3 regions of the Enterobacter cloacae complex sp. IR5418 genome follow, and region 1 is predicted to be linked to each of the others. Evidence: riboswitches for the same ligand, from Rfam matches in the RefSeq annotation. Region 1 holds a riboswitch; each other region holds the start of a gene.
What was found. A riboswitch is a leader RNA that binds a small molecule or an ion and turns the genes downstream of it on or off. The one in region 1 is predicted to bind thiamine pyrophosphate.

Region 1 (5,298 bases):
CAAGGGAAAGGTGGCGGGCGATCTCTTCCGGGCACTTCACGACGCGTTTATTGACCCACAGCGTGTTGGGCGTTTTGCCACGCAGCACCACCTGCTGAGAAAACCCGCGCGCCTCTTTAAGCGAATATTCAAAGATATTGTTGATTTGCGTACCGTATCCACGCGCGCGGGTGACAACACCGGCCTCTTCCAGCGCCTGCATTGCTTTACGCACCGTAATGCGCGACACACCGGCCAGCTGGCTCAGATCGCGCTCGCCAGGTAAAATATTACCGTGCGCGAGCACGCCGCTGCGTACCGCGTTTTTAACCGTTTCGGCAAATTTCAGATACAACGGCGTGTTGTCCGGTGCGGCAATTCGTTCCTTGAGTTGAGCAATTAACCGGGTATGCGCTTGTTCCATCTCTGTTTTTCTCTGGCATAAGGTTTTATGCCAGTATACGGCTTACCACCATGCATGAAAATGGTGAACCGGCCCAATACCGTGACCCACTTCCAGAGAATCGGCTTTTGCCAGCGCGCCGGAGAGCCAGATCTTCGCCTGCTGTACCGTCTCCGCCCAGCTAGCGTGACGGGGACGCAGCGCCGCCAGCGCCGCCGAGAGCGTGCAGCCCGTGCCGTGGGTGTTTTTGGTTTGTACGCGCGGGGCGGTGAAACGTTGCGCGCCATCGCGGGTGAAAAGCCAGTCCGGGCTTTCGGCATCATCAAGATGACCGCCTTTCATCAGCACCGCGCTGCATCCCATCGCCAGCAGCGCATTGCCCTGCTCTTTCATCTCACGTTCGTTTTGCGCGTGTGGCGCATCCAGCAGCGCGGCGGCTTCAGGCAGGTTTGGCGTGATCAGCGCCACCTGCGGCAGCAGCTTTTTACGCAGCGTGTCGACGGCAGAGGCGGACAGCAGCAGATCGCCGCTTTTGGCCAGCATCACGGTATCGAGCACCACGTTTTTTATCCGGTAATGTTTGAGACGTTCAGCAACCGCTTCAACAATGTCCGCCTCTGCGAGCATGCCGATTTTAGTGGTGTCGATACGTACATCGCTGAATACCGAATCCAGCTGTGCGGCGACAAAATCCGGCTCAATGCGATACACCGACTGTACCCCGCGCGTGTTTTGCGCCACCAGCGCGGTGATAACCGAGCAGCCGTAAGCGCCGAGCGCAGAGAAGGTTTTCAGGTCTGCCTGGATCCCCGCGCCACCGCTGGGATCGGTTCCCGCAATAGTCAGGGCGTTAATGCGTGTCATACCTGCTCCTCCAGCGCGTAAAGCGCATCCAGAAACGCCGGGGCAAAGCTGCCGGGGCCACGGCTATGAGACAGCGCAACTGACCCTGCACGTTTCATAAAGCCGCAGGCTGCCGTTGCGTTATCAAGCCTGTCGCCAGGCAGCGAGCAGCAGGCGGCGACAACCGCCGAGAGCGCACAGCCTGTCCCCACCACGCGGGTCATCAGCGGGTCGCCACCCGCGACCCTACGGGTTCGCTGGCCGTCGGTGATGTGATCCACTTCCCCTGTGACGACAACAACGGCGTGGGTCTGGCGGGCCAGCGCCTGCGCAGCGCTCAACGCGCTCGCCGCCGTATCGGTGGAATCCACCCCACGCCCGCCCGCACTCATTCCGGCAAGGGCGAGGATTTCGGAGGCGTTTCCACGAATGGCCGCAGGTTTAAGGGATAATAGTTGCTGGCAAAAGCGGGTGCGGAACGCCAGGGCGCCAACCGCGACCGGATCCAGAACCCAGGGAGTGCCCGCGCCTACTGCGCTCTCAATGGCCCGACGCATCGACTGGGCGCGCGGCGCGGTGAGTGTACCCACGTTGATGAGCAGCGCATCGGCAAGTGCGGCAAACTGTTCCGCTTCCTCGGCTTCGATCACCATTGCCGGGGAAGCCCCCAGCGCGAGCAGAACGTTAGCGGTGAAGGTCTGCACGACATCGTTCGTCATACAGTGCGTGAGCGGAGAACGGGTTCGGAATTGATGTAAAACGTGTGAGTCGAGCAGGTCAGGCTGCATGGTTTCGCTCCTGCCGTACGTGAAGAAGCGATGACCGGGTAGGCATCTGACTTCCCTACGCTGGCATTATCCAGATCAGGTAATACGGGTATTTCTCAGCCTTCACAAAGAAGGGCACCCCGAGTCAAATTACTTATAAAACAGCATATTACGAACTAGCAATTCGTAGTCATGTAGTGTAACCGGGGGGTAACATGGGTGCAAGGAGTTTCGGGCTGTCCGTTAACCACCCGTTGTGACCAATAACCTGCAAGATATTACCTACGCTCAATATGTATACATTATTGTTCAGTAAATTATCCTGCTAGATTTGTTAATAACTCATGAAAAACATTATTCACTCTCTATGCGAGGAAATTTTATTTTTATCCATAATGACGCACCGGGAGCGCTTTTATAAGATAGTCCACCTTCTTTCGTATGAAATAAACCCGCATATTAATGTAAACATTTATTTTGCAGAATTTTATTTCTGTTAAACACTTAATTTAACCCGCTCATTTACCACGTCATTTTCACCTTAATGTTTACACTAATAACAACCGCAAAATGACTTTTACGCCGTCGGAACTATTCATAATATTTATGACTTAGATCAAAATCATTGGTTTGTGTTTAATTGATAGTTTACTCGCGTTACTAAATAAGATTTAGACAGCGTTTATCCGTTTTTTAAATCCAGAAAATAAAGCTGTTCAGCTTCAGTATTTTTCAACAGTTAATGATGTGAGCTTTTCAAATGAAATCCATGAATAAAACCTTTGTTGCTATATTTGTAATGGGCGTTGTCTTAGCGGGTACAACAAGCCTCGCTGAAGCCGCGAATACGGTTTGGGACAATCAGCAAATCACTAACATTGTCGATGACCATCAGAATCAGATTACACAAAACAAAGCTGATAGCATTAACCGTGATATCGCAACGGATAACCGCTTAACGCAGGTTGATGACGACCTTCAGTCCACAAAACTAGGCGTGTTGGTCGTGGATAAAATGGCTCACGACGCACATCAGAAAGCGTTGCTTGCAGGCGCGCTTGCCGATACCGCCAGTCTGAAAAGTGAGGCGGCCCTACAGGGTGTGGCGACTAACGGAGCAGCAATTATCAACCTTCAACACGTCGATAATATTCAGGACAGCCGCCTTACTGCTCTCGAAAATGCACCTAAACCCATCAACGGTACAGATGGCGCGAAAGGTGATAAAGGGGATACCGGTGCGACTGGCGCGAAAGGCGATAAAGGTGATACCGGTGCAACTGGCGCGAAGGGCGATAAAGGCGATACCGGCGCGACAGGCATGAAAGGTGATAAGGGTGATACTGGCGCACAAGGCATTGCGGGAAGAAACGGTCGCGACGGTGCAGACGGTCATAACGGTAAAGATGGTGTAACAACCACCGTGACACAACGACAACTGGATACGGCTACCCAGGCGAAGGTCGCTAAAAATAGCCTGGCTGTTACCGCCGCCACGCAGGATCTGCAAGCCACCAGGCAGACATTACAGGCTATGAATACTAACACCAGCCAGCAATTTAAAACTCTGCGTGATGAAGTGGACAATAATAAGAAGCAGGCCAATGCCGGTATTTCAGGGGCGATGGCGATGGCGGGTTTGCCACAAGTGCAAACGAATCAGCGCCTCATGTTCTCTGCTGGCGGCGCGACTTACAACGGCGAGAGCGCGCTTGCTGTCGGTGCGTCCGTTAACGTTAATTCCCATGTCATTGCGAAAGTGAGCTTCTCAGATGATACCGCGAATAATATGGGTGCTTCGGTTGGGATTGGAATGGGCTTTTAAAGCGTAAAACAATCATCGGACAAATATAAAGTCTCATTTTTTACTGATGAGCATTTCGTTGATACAAAAAGATGTCTAAATATATTTTTATTTCAGCAGCCCTGTATCTGATGCTGATTTCGGTCGGGATCTGGATCGGCGTGATGTACGTCTCCTGGTATTTGTGTCGTTTTTAAGGTGAAAAAATGAAGAAATCAATGATGTTAGTTATAAGTACTGCCGTGCTTGCAGGTTGTGTCTCGCCTGCGCACGCCATAAACGCCCATTATCGCGCTCAATTAGAACGTTCAGGATGCACGCAAATTAGCGCTGGCGATGGCTCCTGCGATATCAGCAAAACCAAAGCGGAAAACGCGGCACAACACAAACCAGCGGAATCCGTTCACGATCCCCTGCGAGAAGCCTCATTCTCGTCGGATACGGTTAATGCCACCCTTTCAAACGGCTTTTTTAGCGCCACGGTCAACGGCAAAAAAGCCAGCGTTAAACGTCTGAATGCGAATTTCTATGAGATTCAGGGTAACGGTTTTGTGATATCGCTAAGCCTGGATGAAAACGGTATTACGGACGCGTCGTGGAATAAAACGAAGGGGCGCGAACACGGCGTTTTACACGTTACCCAGAAATAAACAGCGTAAGGAGGCTCTCCGCCTCCTTTTCTCTTGCTAATCGCACGATTTGTCACACACTTTTGTCTGATTTTACAATGCTGACAAATCACACGTAAGCCACTGTTTTTATTTGCCATAAATTGCAACTTTCCGCCTGAAAACGAGGTTCTACTCTCCCCTGTGCCCTGTGTCACAAAACAGTAAACAAATTAACCATTGAGCCAGGTGACAAAAGGCTCTATATTGGCGGCGTTTTTTTCAGGCCCCATCTGTTTTTTAACTTTTTATTCAATCGTTGCTCATAACGAAGCGGCGGTTGTAGGAGTGATATGATGACGGATAAAGTCCGTATTGACACCGTAGATGCCCACAAAAGCAACGAAACCTATCTGGCCCGTCAGGCCGAGTTTGAATCTAACGTCAGGAGTTATCCGCGCAAACTGCCTTTAGCCATCACGAAAGCAGAAGGCGTGTGGATCACCGATGCAGATAATAAAGAATACCTTGACTGTTTAGCCGGCGCAGGCACCCTCGCGCTTGGACACAATCATCCTGATGTGCTGAAAAGCATCCAAAATGTCATTACCAGCGGCTTGCCGTTACATACCCTGGATCTGACCACGCCTCTGAAAGACGCGTTTTCAGAATACCTCCTTTCTCTGTTGCCTGGTCAGGGCAAAGAGTACTGCTTGCAATTCACTGGCCCGTCCGGGGCTGACGCCGTTGAAGCGGCACTGAAGCTGGCGAAAAAAGTGACCGGTCGTAGCGGTATCATCAGTTTCTCTGGTGGTTATCACGGTATGACCCACGGCGCACTGTCCGTCACCGGTAACCTGTCTCCGAAAGAAGCGGTTGACGGTATGATGCCAG
Region 2 (5,298 bases), on a different contig from region 1:
CATAAAATGCGTCCCTCCGCGATCACTACCGATCGCGGCGCGATGCGGGCAGCATCCTCAATACTGTGCGACACCATCAGCATCGTCAGTTGCTCGCGCTTGCATACCTCTTCAACCAGCGAGAGCATCTCCTGACGCAGGGCCGGGTCGAGTGCCGAAAAGGGTTCGTCGAGCAGCAGCAGCGGCTGTTCGCGTACCAGGCAACGAGCCAATGCCACACGCTGACGCTGGCCGCCGGAAAGTTCGCCCGGTAGTCGGGTGATAAACGCAGACAGGCCCATCTGTCCGGCGATCGCCTCCAGCTTCTGACGTTGCGCAGCATTGAGCTTTAAGCCCGGATCCATACCCAGCGCGATGTTCTGCCACACCGTAAGGTGATTAAACAGATTGTTTTCCTGAAACAGCATCGACACCGGACGCTTAGCCGGTGGATCGTAGGTATACTCGCCATTATCAATGACGATCGTCCCGCTGGCAGGCTGCAAAAAACCGGCAATCAGATTGAGCAGGGTACTTTTTCCGGCCCCGCTTGGGCCAAGCACTGCGATTCGCTCTCCCTGACGAACGGAGAGGGTAAAACGCATTGGCAGGTGCTCATAAAGCCAGGTTACATCAGTCAGTTTTAACATCACGCCCCGGAAGTTTTTCGATAACGGTAAATAAGGCAAAACACAGCAGCAACAGGAGCAGTGCCGTGACCGCGCCATCCTGACTGCGATAAGAGCCAATTTGCTGATAAAGCCAGAACGGCAGCGTGCGGAAATTTTCGTTGCCAAAGAGGGCGACTACGCCAAAATCGCCAATCGACAGCACGCAGGCAAAGGCCAGCGCCTGGGCGAGCGGTCGTTTCAGGGCGCGTAGCTCGACCACCTTCAGCCGCCGCCAGCCCATAATGCCAAGGGACTGGCACAGGAAGCTATACCGGCTGTTTGCATCCCGCATCGGGTTTTCCAGCACCTTCAGCGCATATGGGATGGCCATTAAGGCGTTGGTAAAAATGACGATGCCGTCGGCGCTCTCCGGCAGGCCGAGGGTGCTGTTAAACAGTAAAAAGAACCCTGTCGCCAGCACAATGCCCGGCATCGCCAGGATCAGCATGCCCGTCAGCTCCAGCGCCTGTCCGGCTTTGCGGGCATGACGCGCGTAGAGTTCGCGGCTACTCCAGAGCAGCATCATGGTCAGGATCACACACAATAGCCCGGCTGCCAGCGCGATGCGCAATGAGGTCCACGTCGCTTGCCACAGGACAGGCTGTTGCAGTACCGACATCACATTGCGATTCAGGCCATCAACGATAACGGCCAGCAGCGGGGGCAGCAGAAGCAGGAGTGCCAGCGCAATCAGCATAAAATCCGAGACGCGGCTGTGCAGGCTGTCCTGCGGATCGCGCCAGCCAGTCACGTTATTACTGCCTGCGGGGAGCGCTTTGCTTAGCCGCTGGCTGAGTAACACCAGTGCCAGACAGCACACCATCTGGACGATCGCCAGCAGCGCGGCGCGCCCCGGATCGTAGTCGTAACTTAAGGCCTGATAAATCGCCAGCTCAATGGTGGTGGCCTGCGGCCCGCCGCCGAGAGAAAGCACAGTCGCAAAGCTGGCGAAGCAGAGCATAAAAATCAGCGCGGCAACCGGGGCGATTTGTCGTCGCAGCCACGGCCATTCGACAAAACGGAAGAACGACCAGCCGCGCATGCCAAGCTGGGCGGCAATCTGGCGCTGCTCGCCGGGAATGTTTTCCAGCGCCTGTAAAAAGAGGCGCGTCGCCATCGGCATATTGAAAAAAATATGCGCCAGCAGAATGCCTTTCAGGCCGTAGGGGGAGAAGGTCCATTCCAGGCCAAGCAGGCTGAAGAGGGAGGCCAGCCAGCCCTGCCGACCGTAGACGCTCAGAATCCCGAACACCGCCACCAGTACCGGGAGGATGAGCGTCATCGCGCACAGCCGTAGCAGGGCCAGTCTGCCGGGGAAACGTCTGCGATAGAGCGCGCGCGCGAGGAAAATGGCCGGGAGCACCGACAACAGTGCGGAGAGAAACGCCTGCCAGAAGGAGAAACGAATGACGTGCCAGAGATAGCTGTCGTGCCAGAGGGCGAGCAGATCGCTCTCTGGCGCGTTAAACCACAGCGCAAGGAATGCCCCCAGGCTGACGACCACCATCAGTATGGCGGCGAGCAGCCCGGGAACTAACCAGCCGGGGATCAGCGGCTGACGGCGCGTTGCCATTCGCTTATCCATGCGGCACGCTGGGCGGCAACCTGCTGCGGCGTGAATTCCAGTGAGGTTTGCGGTTTGTTCAGCTGCTCAAAACCTGCCGGCAGCGCAACGTCAGTGACAGGGTACATCCAGTTTCCTGTCGGAATAGCATTCTGGAAGGCCGGTGAAACCATAAATTTCAGGAATTTTTCAGCAAGCTCCGGCTGTTTGCTCGCGGCGGTGCGGGCAGCCACTTCCACCTGCAAATAATGTCCTTCAGCAAAGTTCGCGGCGGCGTAGTTATCTTTCTTCTCGGCGATAATGTGGTAGGCCGGAGAGGTGGTATAGCTCAGTACCAGGTCGCTTTCGCCTTTCAGGAACAGGCCGTAGGCTTCGCTCCAGCCTTTGGTGACGGTAACGGTTTTCGCGGCCAGCTTCTGCCACGCTTCCGGCGTTTTGTCTCCGTAGACCTTTTGCATCCACAGCAGCAGCCCCAGACCCGGCGTGCTGGTACGCGGATCTTCATAAATCACGCGCCACTTCTGGTCGCTTTCGACCAGCTCTTTCAGGCTTTTTGGCGGGTTCTTCAGCTTATTTTTGTCGTAGACGAACGCAAAGTACCCGTAATCAAAGGGAACAAATGTGTCGTTTTTCCAGCCGCCCGGCACGTTGACGGCATCTGCCGCCACGCCGCTTTTGGCGAACAGTCTGGTTTGGGTGGCGGCTTCCAGCAGGTTGTTATCCAGCCCCAGCACCACGTCGGCTTTGCTGTTTTTGCCTTCCATGCGCAGACGGTTGAGCAGCGACACGCCATCTTCCAGCGCCACGAATTTCAGCTCGCAGTTGCAGTCGGCTTCGAAGGCTTTTTTAACCACCGGGCCGGGGCCCCAGTCGGCGGAGAAGGAGTCGTAGGTATAGACCGTCAGAACAGGCTTAGCAAAAACAGGCAGCGCAAACAGCGCCAGCAGAGGAAGAACGTTTTTTAACACTTTGCACCTCAGGGTTGAGTGGCAAAGGATTTTGAGAGACAGCCTCAAATCCCTTCGCCGGCGTTATCCGGATCAGGTTCGACGGGTATTATCTCAGCGCACATCAGTGATGCAGCACCCCGTTGAGAACGGCGTTATTGTAATGATTTGGTGAATATTACGAAAGCGTTATGGCTCCGGCGGCGCAAACCAGGCGGATTTAAAATCAAACCAGCCCAGGGTATTCATCCGCAGGCCGCGCATGCTGCGCTGTCCCTGGATCAGCAGCCAGTGGTGGATCAGCGGTACGATCGTCTGCCCGGCCAGTAGCTCCTGGCACCAGGCGGCCAGATCCATTTCGCCTGCCCGCCACCGCGCGGCGTCCTGCTGCCAGTTCCGGTTGATACAGTGCTGAATCAGGGGCACTTCATACAGGTGAGAAAAGAGCGAGAAATCAAGCGGCAACGTGAAGTTCGCGCTGTTGAGCCAGATATCGCTGACGACATCCCCACGGTGCCATTCATCATAATCGACTTCCTGTATCGCCAGCGTCACGCCTTCGGCTGCCAGCAGCGTGCTCATGATCTTCGCGATGAAACGGTGCTCAATGTGATCGCGATAGTAGCTGAGGGTGATGGTCTCCAGTCCGGCAGGTTTTTCACTGCGCACGGGCTGCGCATGGTGCCAGCGCGGAAGCAGGCCATAGGCCGGGAACCACCAGGTCTGGTATTGCTCCTCGGCGTGATAAATCAGGTTAGCGGGCGCCAGAATATGGCTGATCCACTTGCGGACGTCGTGGTTTGCTCCGCGATGGCTGCGGCTGTCAAAGAGCAGGTAGTAGCAGCCCTCCTCCAGGCGGCTCTCGAACGCTTTTTCGCCAGCCGTTGGCCCTTCCAGGGTCAGACCTGCACTCAGCTCTTCGTTGAGATCCGGTAACACCCAGACGTTCACTTCGTCGATCAGCGCCCGATACCCAAAGTAGTCATCAAAGGCGCGGATCTTAAGCTGATTGTTGTTGTTCCGCGAAACGGCGTAGGGGCCCGTACCAATCGGCAGGCTGGAAAAATTGTTCAGGGATCGCCACTCGGCAGGCAGGATCATCGAGGGCACATAGCCCAGAAGCCACGGCAGCCATTTGTCCGGCTGCGACAGCTCAATATCCAGCGTCCAGGCCGTCGGGGAGTGGATCTGCGCGATATGCGAGTAGAGCGGCAGGGTGCGGGCGCGCGTTAAAGAGTCGATAACGTCACGCATCTCCAGTTCGCGTCCATGGTGGAAATGAATGCCCGGGCGTAAAAAGAAACGCCAGTGCAGGGGGGAAAGCTGCTGCCAGTGGTGGGCAATATCCGCTTCCAGTTCCCCATTTTCCTCATTTATCCGCGTCAGGCCGCTGAAAATCTGTCTGGCCATGTGGGTTTCTGAGCGACGTAACGCCGTACCGGGCAACAGATTTTTCATTGGGCGATAGTAAAGCACCCGCAGAATGTGGCGTCCCTGACGAAAGCTGCGCCCGAGATGCGAGACCAGCATCTGCCGTACGGCAGCTTTATCGCCTACCAGTTGTACCAGCTGATCGATGCGGTCCTGCTCCAGCAGATCCTCCGCCCGCTGTTGCTGTAATGCCAGGCCGGTATAAAGGAACGTCAGGCGCGAGCGCTTGCCGCGTCCAGCCTCGGCCTCCCAGTTCAGCCAGCCCTGCTGCTGCATGGTGTTAAGGAGGGTACGCATATGACGCCGGGAGCAGTTGAGAAGCTCAGCCAGCTCGTTGAGCGTGGTCTCATGCGATTGCCCCTCGCAGCACTGCCAGAGGCGGATAAATTGTTGTTGCAGTCGACCGGATGGCATAAAAGAGGAACTCCTGACAAAAAATCAGCAATTTATTAATCCCTATATTAGGCCAATAATGCTTCCCGATGAAGCGAGGAGGTAAATTATGAAGAGGTCTACCGCACGTCAGTTTTATCAGCAGTACTTTTCAGCGACAAAAGGATCGTCCTGGCTGGCCCGCCAGTGCGCAGAGCAGCGGCTGAAAACGTTAGAAGAATTGATGCAGTGGGACGTTACGAAACCGACCTCTTCTCGCTAACTCGCCTCGATCATGTGTGACTGAGTATTGGTGCTAATCACCCGCCAGCAA
Region 3 (5,298 bases), on a different contig from region 1:
GATAAGCGGTGCCAGCGCGCCTGGTTCGGCAGAGAGCGGCTCAAACGCGCCGCACAGGCGTTTTTTCGCCACACCGATGGTCGGCACGTCCACCAGCAGACCAAAGTGGCTGGCGACGCCTAAGCGACGCGGATGGGAGATACCGTGCCCATCAACAAACAGCAGATCGGGTTTTTGCGAGAGTTGCTCCCACGCGGCCAGCAGCGCGGGATATTCGCGGAAGGAGAGAAAGCCGGGGATGTACGGCATAGTGGTGGCGATACGCGCCACCTTGTACTCCACCAGCTCCAGCGAAGGGTATTTCAGCACCACCATCGCCGCTCGCGTCACTTCACCGCCCTGCTCGAACCCGACGTCCGCTCCGCCGATGTACCGCGGAGGGTCGGTATCCAGACGATCCTCGCGGATCACCGATGAAGCCAGTTCGATTTGCTGAGCGCGTAGCGACGCGAGATCCATAACCACTCCTTACTTGTGATACTGGGCAGAAAGCCGATGCACCGCCTCCACAAATACGCCTGCGTGTTCTGGCGGTACATCCTGATGAATACCGTGACCGAGGTTGAAGACATGGCCTTCGCCCTGGCCGAAACCAGACAGTATAGTCGACACTTCTTCTTCGATGCGGGCGGGCTGCGCATAGAGCATGGACGGGTCCATGTTGCCCTGGAGCGCCACTTTGTCCCCCACGCGACGACGCGCATCGGCAATATCGGTGGTCCAGTCGAGGCCCAGCGCGTCGCAGCCGGTGGCCGCCATCGCTTCCAGCCACTGACCGCCGCCTTTGGTAAACAGCGTTACCGGCACGCGGCGGCCTTCGTTTTCACGCAGCAGGCCGTCGACGATTTTGTGCATGTAGTACAGGGAGAACTGCTGATAATCGCGTCCGGTCAGCACGCCGCCCCAGGTGTCGAAAATCATCACTGACTGCGCACCGGCTTTAATCTGCGCGTTGAGATAGAGTGTGACGCTCTTCGCCAGCTTGTCGAGCAGGGCATGCAGCGCCAGCGGCTCGGCGTACATCATCTTTTTGATCACAGTAAAGGCTTTGCTGCTGCCGCCTTCCACCATGTAGGTGGCCAGCGTCCACGGGCTGCCGGAGAAGCCAATCAGCGGCACCTCGCCTTTCAACTCGCGGCGGATGGTGCGCACGGCGTTCATCACGTAGCCCAGCTCGCCTTCCGGATCGGGGATCGGCAGCTTATCAACGTCGGCTTTGCTTTTGATCGGAGAGGTAAAACGCGGGCCTTCTCCGGTTTCGAAATAGAGCCCAAGGCCCATCGCATCCGGAATGGTGAGAATGTCCGAAAAAAGAATGGCGGCATCAAGCGGGAAGCGGCGTAGCGGCTGGAGCGTCACTTCACAGGCCAGCTCGGCGTTTTTGCACAGCGACATAAAATCACCGGCCTGCGCGCGCGTGGCTTTGTACTCTGGCAGATAGCGTCCCGCCTGGCGCATCATCCACACCGGGGTGACATCAACGGGCTGGCGCAGCAGCGCACGCAGATAACGATCGTTCTTCAGTTCGGTCATTTTGCAGTTCCTTATTGCGTCAGTCCGTCAGTGTAACACTACTCATACTCGGCCCGACACATTGCCACGGTATCTTCTATCAGGCGACGCGCCACCGTACCCGGAGGGGGTAAAAGAGGCAAATCGTCGTAGCGATACCAGTTCGCCTCCAGCAGCTCTTTCTGATCGATAACAATCTCGCCGCTGTCGTATTCCGCCATAAACGCGGTCATCAGAGACATCGGGAACGGCCACGGCTGCGACGTCACGTAGCGCAGGTTTTTCACCTTGATGCCGCTCTCCTCCATCACCTCACGCGCCACCGCCTGCTCCAGCGTTTCACCAACTTCCACGAAACCGGCGAGGACGGTGTGAATGCCGTTTCGATGGCGGGTATGCTGTGCCAGCAGGATGGAATCATCCCGGCGGATGGCGACAATGATGCACGGCGCGATTTGCGGATAGTAGCGTTCACGGCAGTGGCCGCAGAGCATTGCCCACTCGGTTTTGCTCGGGTGCATGGTGTGCCCGCAGTAGCCGCAGTATTTGTGCGAGCGGTAAAACTCCGCCAGCTGCACGCCGCGCCCCGCCAGCTGAAACAGGCCGACATCCCGATCCAGTACCTGACGAACGGATCCCATATCCTGACGACGAGCCTGTTGGATCAACCATACCGGATCGCCCTGCCACTCGCCGATCCGCAGAGCGGGTTGGCCGACGAGATCGAAGATCTCTGCCGCTCCGTAGGGTATCTCCCCACCAGGCAGCCATAATTTTTGTTCGTGACTGACGATCCACCAACCCAGATCTGATTTTTCAATAATACGATCCATATCTATTGCACTACCTTCGCTTCACTGACATTTTGTTAGCATTGTGGTTACATTTTGGATAAGCAGATCCCATTCTAAACCTTATGGAGTCGACCATGTTAAACCAGCTGGAAAGCCTGACTGAGCGCGTTGGAGGAAGTAACACCCTGGTGGATCGCTGGCTACATGTGCGCAAGCATCTACTCGTGGCGTATTACAATCTGGTTGGTCTTAAGCCTGGCAAAGAATCCTTTATGCGGCTGAATGAAAAAGCGCTGGATGACTTTTGTCAGAGCCTTGTCGACTACCTTTCCGACGGCCATTTCAACATTTATGAACGCATTATCCGCGAAATGGAAGGGACAACGCCGTATTTAGCGGCCAGCAAACTTTGTCCGCTGCTGGAAGCCAACACCCAGCAGATCATGGACTACTACGATTCCACGCTTGAGAACGCTATCGATCACGATAACTATCTTGAGTTTCAGCAGGCGCTTTCCGACCTTGGCGAGGCCCTGGAAGAGCGATTCACGCTGGAAGACAAGCTCATCGCCCTCGTGCTGGACAACAACCTGAATATCAGCATCAGCGATAACGTTGCGCGCCCTGCTTGAGTTCTTAATCGTTAACGAGTAATTTACAACCATTCGCCCCTCTCACGAGGGGGATTTTTCTTGTCGGAGTGCCCAGTGCGAAAGCACGGGCTGAGACCGTTAATTCGGGATCCGCGGAACCTGATCAGGCTAATACCTGCGAAGGGAACAAGAGTCACACTGCTGTTGTATCGCCCCTGGGGCGATCTTCTCTTGCTTCATCCGTCGTCTGACAAGCCATGTCCTTCACATCTGGAATGAGCTATGTCTACAACAAAACTGACCCGCCGCGAACAGCGCGCACAAGCCCAACACTTCATCGACACCCTGGAAGGCACCGCTTTCCCGAACTCAACGCGCATCTATATTTCTGGCTCGCAGGCTGATATCCGTGTGCCGATGCGCGAAATCCAGCTCAGCCCGACGCTTATTGGCGGCAGCAAAGAGAATCCGCAGTTTGAAGACAACGAAGCCGTGCCGGTGTATGACACCTCCGGCCCGTACGGCGACCCTTCTGTTGCCATCAATGTGCAGCAGGGTCTGGCAAAGCTTCGCCAGCCGTGGATTGATGCGCGTAACGACTGCGAGGAACTGAGCGTGCGCAGCTCGGCGTATACCAACGAGCGCCTGGCCGACGACGGTCTGGACGAGCTGCGCTTTACCGGCCTGCTGACGCCAAAACGCGCCAGAGCGGGTAAATGCGTGACCCAGCTGCACTACGCGCGCCAGGGTATTGTCACACCGGAGATGGAGTTCATCGCCATCCGCGAAAACATGGGCCGCGAGCGCATCCGTAGCGAAGTGCTGCGCTATCAGCATCCGGGTGAAGGATTTGGCGCTCGCCTGCCGGAGAACATCACGCCGGAATTCGTGCGTGACGAAGTGGCCGCCGGGCGCGCCATTATCCCCGCCAACATCAACCACCCGGAATCCGAGCCGATGATTATCGGCCGTAACTTTCTGGTGAAGGTCAACGCTAACATCGGCAACTCTGCCGTTACCTCTTCCATCGAAGAAGAGGTGGAAAAGCTGGTCTGGTCGACGCGCTGGGGCGCGGACACGGTAATGGACCTTTCCACGGGCCGCTACATCCACGAAACCCGCGAGTGGATCCTGCGTAACAGCCCGGTGCCGATTGGCACCGTCCCGATTTATCAGGCGCTGGAGAAGGTCAACGGCATTGCAGAAGACCTCACCTGGGAAGCCTTCCGCGACACGCTGCTGGAGCAGGCCGAGCAGGGCGTGGACTACTTCACCATCCACGCGGGCGTGCTGCTGCGCTACGTGCCGATGACGGCGAAACGTCTGACCGGCATCGTCTCGCGCGGCGGTTCGATTATGGCGAAGTGGTGCCTGTCCCATCATCAGGAAAACTTCCTCTACGAGCATTTCCGAGAGATCTGCGAAATCTGCGCTGCGTACGATGTCTCTCTGTCGCTGGGCGACGGCCTGCGTCCTGGCTCCATCCGTGACGCGAACGACGAGGCGCAGTTTGCCGAGCTGCATACGTTGGGCGAACTGACCAAAATCGCCTGGGAGTATGACGTGCAGGTAATGATTGAAGGCCCGGGCCACGTGCCGATGCAGATGATCCGCCGCAACATGACCGAGGAGCTGGAGCACTGCCACGAAGCACCGTTCTATACCCTGGGGCCGTTGACCACCGATATTGCGCCGGGCTATGACCACTTCACGTCCGGGATCGGCGCGGCGATGATCGGCTGGTTCGGCTGCGCCATGCTCTGCTACGTGACGCCGAAAGAGCATCTCGGTCTGCCAAACAAAGAGGACGTGAAGCAGGGGCTGATCACCTACAAGATTGCCGCCCACGCGGCGGATCTGGCGAAAGGCCATCCGGGCGCGCAAATCCGCGACAACGCTATGTCCAAAGCGCGCTTTGAATTCCGCTGGGAAGACCAGTTCAACCTGGCGCTGGACCCGTTCACCGCCCGCGCCTATCACGATGAAACCCTGCCGCAGGAGTCGGGTAAGGTGGCGCACTTCTGCTCCATGTGCGGACCAAAATTCTGCTCGATGAAAATCAGCCAGGAGGTGCGCGACTACGCCGCCGCGCAGACCATTGAAGTCGGTATGGCGGACATGTCGGAAACCTTCCGCGCGAAAGGCGGTGAAATTTACCTCAAAAAAGAGGAGGCGTAATGTATCAGCCTGATTTCCCCCCCGTACCCTTCCGCTTAGGACTTTACCCGGTGGTGGACAGCGTGGAGTGGATCGCCCGCCTGCTGGAAGCTGGCGTTCGCACCCTACAGCTGCGCATCAAGGATAAACGTGATGAAGAGGTGGAGGCCGACGTGGTCGCCGCCATCGCGCTGGGACGTCGCTACGACGCCCGCCTGTTTATCAACGACTACTGGCGGCTG

Region 2: it holds a riboswitch for thiamine pyrophosphate, as region 1 does, so the genes downstream of both, thiB (thiamine ABC transporter substrate binding subunit) here and thiM (hydroxyethylthiazole kinase) in region 1, are expected to answer to the same signal.
Region 3: it holds a riboswitch for thiamine pyrophosphate, as region 1 does, so the genes downstream of both, thiC (phosphomethylpyrimidine synthase ThiC) here and thiM (hydroxyethylthiazole kinase) in region 1, are expected to answer to the same signal.

The regions. Positions count from the first base shown of each region.
Region 1 covers NZ_JBMKHS010000033.1:28,307-33,604, reverse strand. Annotated here, with positions in the region: gene ACOTX7_RS19800 (GntR family transcriptional regulator) at 1-403, opposite strand, end outside; gene thiD (bifunctional hydroxymethylpyrimidine kinase/phosphomethylpyrimidine kinase) at 446-1,246, opposite strand; gene thiM (hydroxyethylthiazole kinase) at 1,243-2,013, opposite strand; TPP riboswitch at 2,049-2,145, opposite strand; gene ACOTX7_RS19785 (YadA C-terminal domain-containing protein) at 2,762-3,817, shown strand; gene ACOTX7_RS19780 (hypothetical protein) at 4,003-4,446, shown strand; gene ACOTX7_RS19775 (diaminobutyrate--2-oxoglutarate transaminase) at 4,758-5,298, shown strand, end outside.
Region 2 covers NZ_JBMKHS010000003.1:137,217-142,514, forward strand. Annotated here, with positions in the region: gene thiQ (thiamine ABC transporter ATP-binding protein ThiQ) at 1-629, opposite strand, end outside; gene thiP (thiamine/thiamine pyrophosphate ABC transporter permease ThiP) at 613-2,223, opposite strand; gene thiB (thiamine ABC transporter substrate binding subunit) at 2,199-3,182, opposite strand; TPP riboswitch at 3,214-3,314, opposite strand; gene sgrR (HTH-type transcriptional regulator SgrR) at 3,351-5,006, opposite strand; gene sgrT (glucose uptake inhibitor SgrT) at 5,095-5,247, shown strand.
Region 3 covers NZ_JBMKHS010000039.1:5,343-10,640, forward strand. Annotated here, with positions in the region: gene nfi (deoxyribonuclease V) at 1-459, opposite strand, end outside; gene hemE (uroporphyrinogen decarboxylase) at 469-1,533, opposite strand; gene nudC (NAD(+) diphosphatase) at 1,572-2,345, opposite strand; gene ACOTX7_RS20725 (Rsd/AlgQ family anti-sigma factor) at 2,441-2,938, shown strand; TPP riboswitch at 2,993-3,102, shown strand; gene thiC (phosphomethylpyrimidine synthase ThiC) at 3,182-5,077, shown strand; gene thiE (thiamine phosphate synthase) at 5,077-5,298, shown strand, end outside.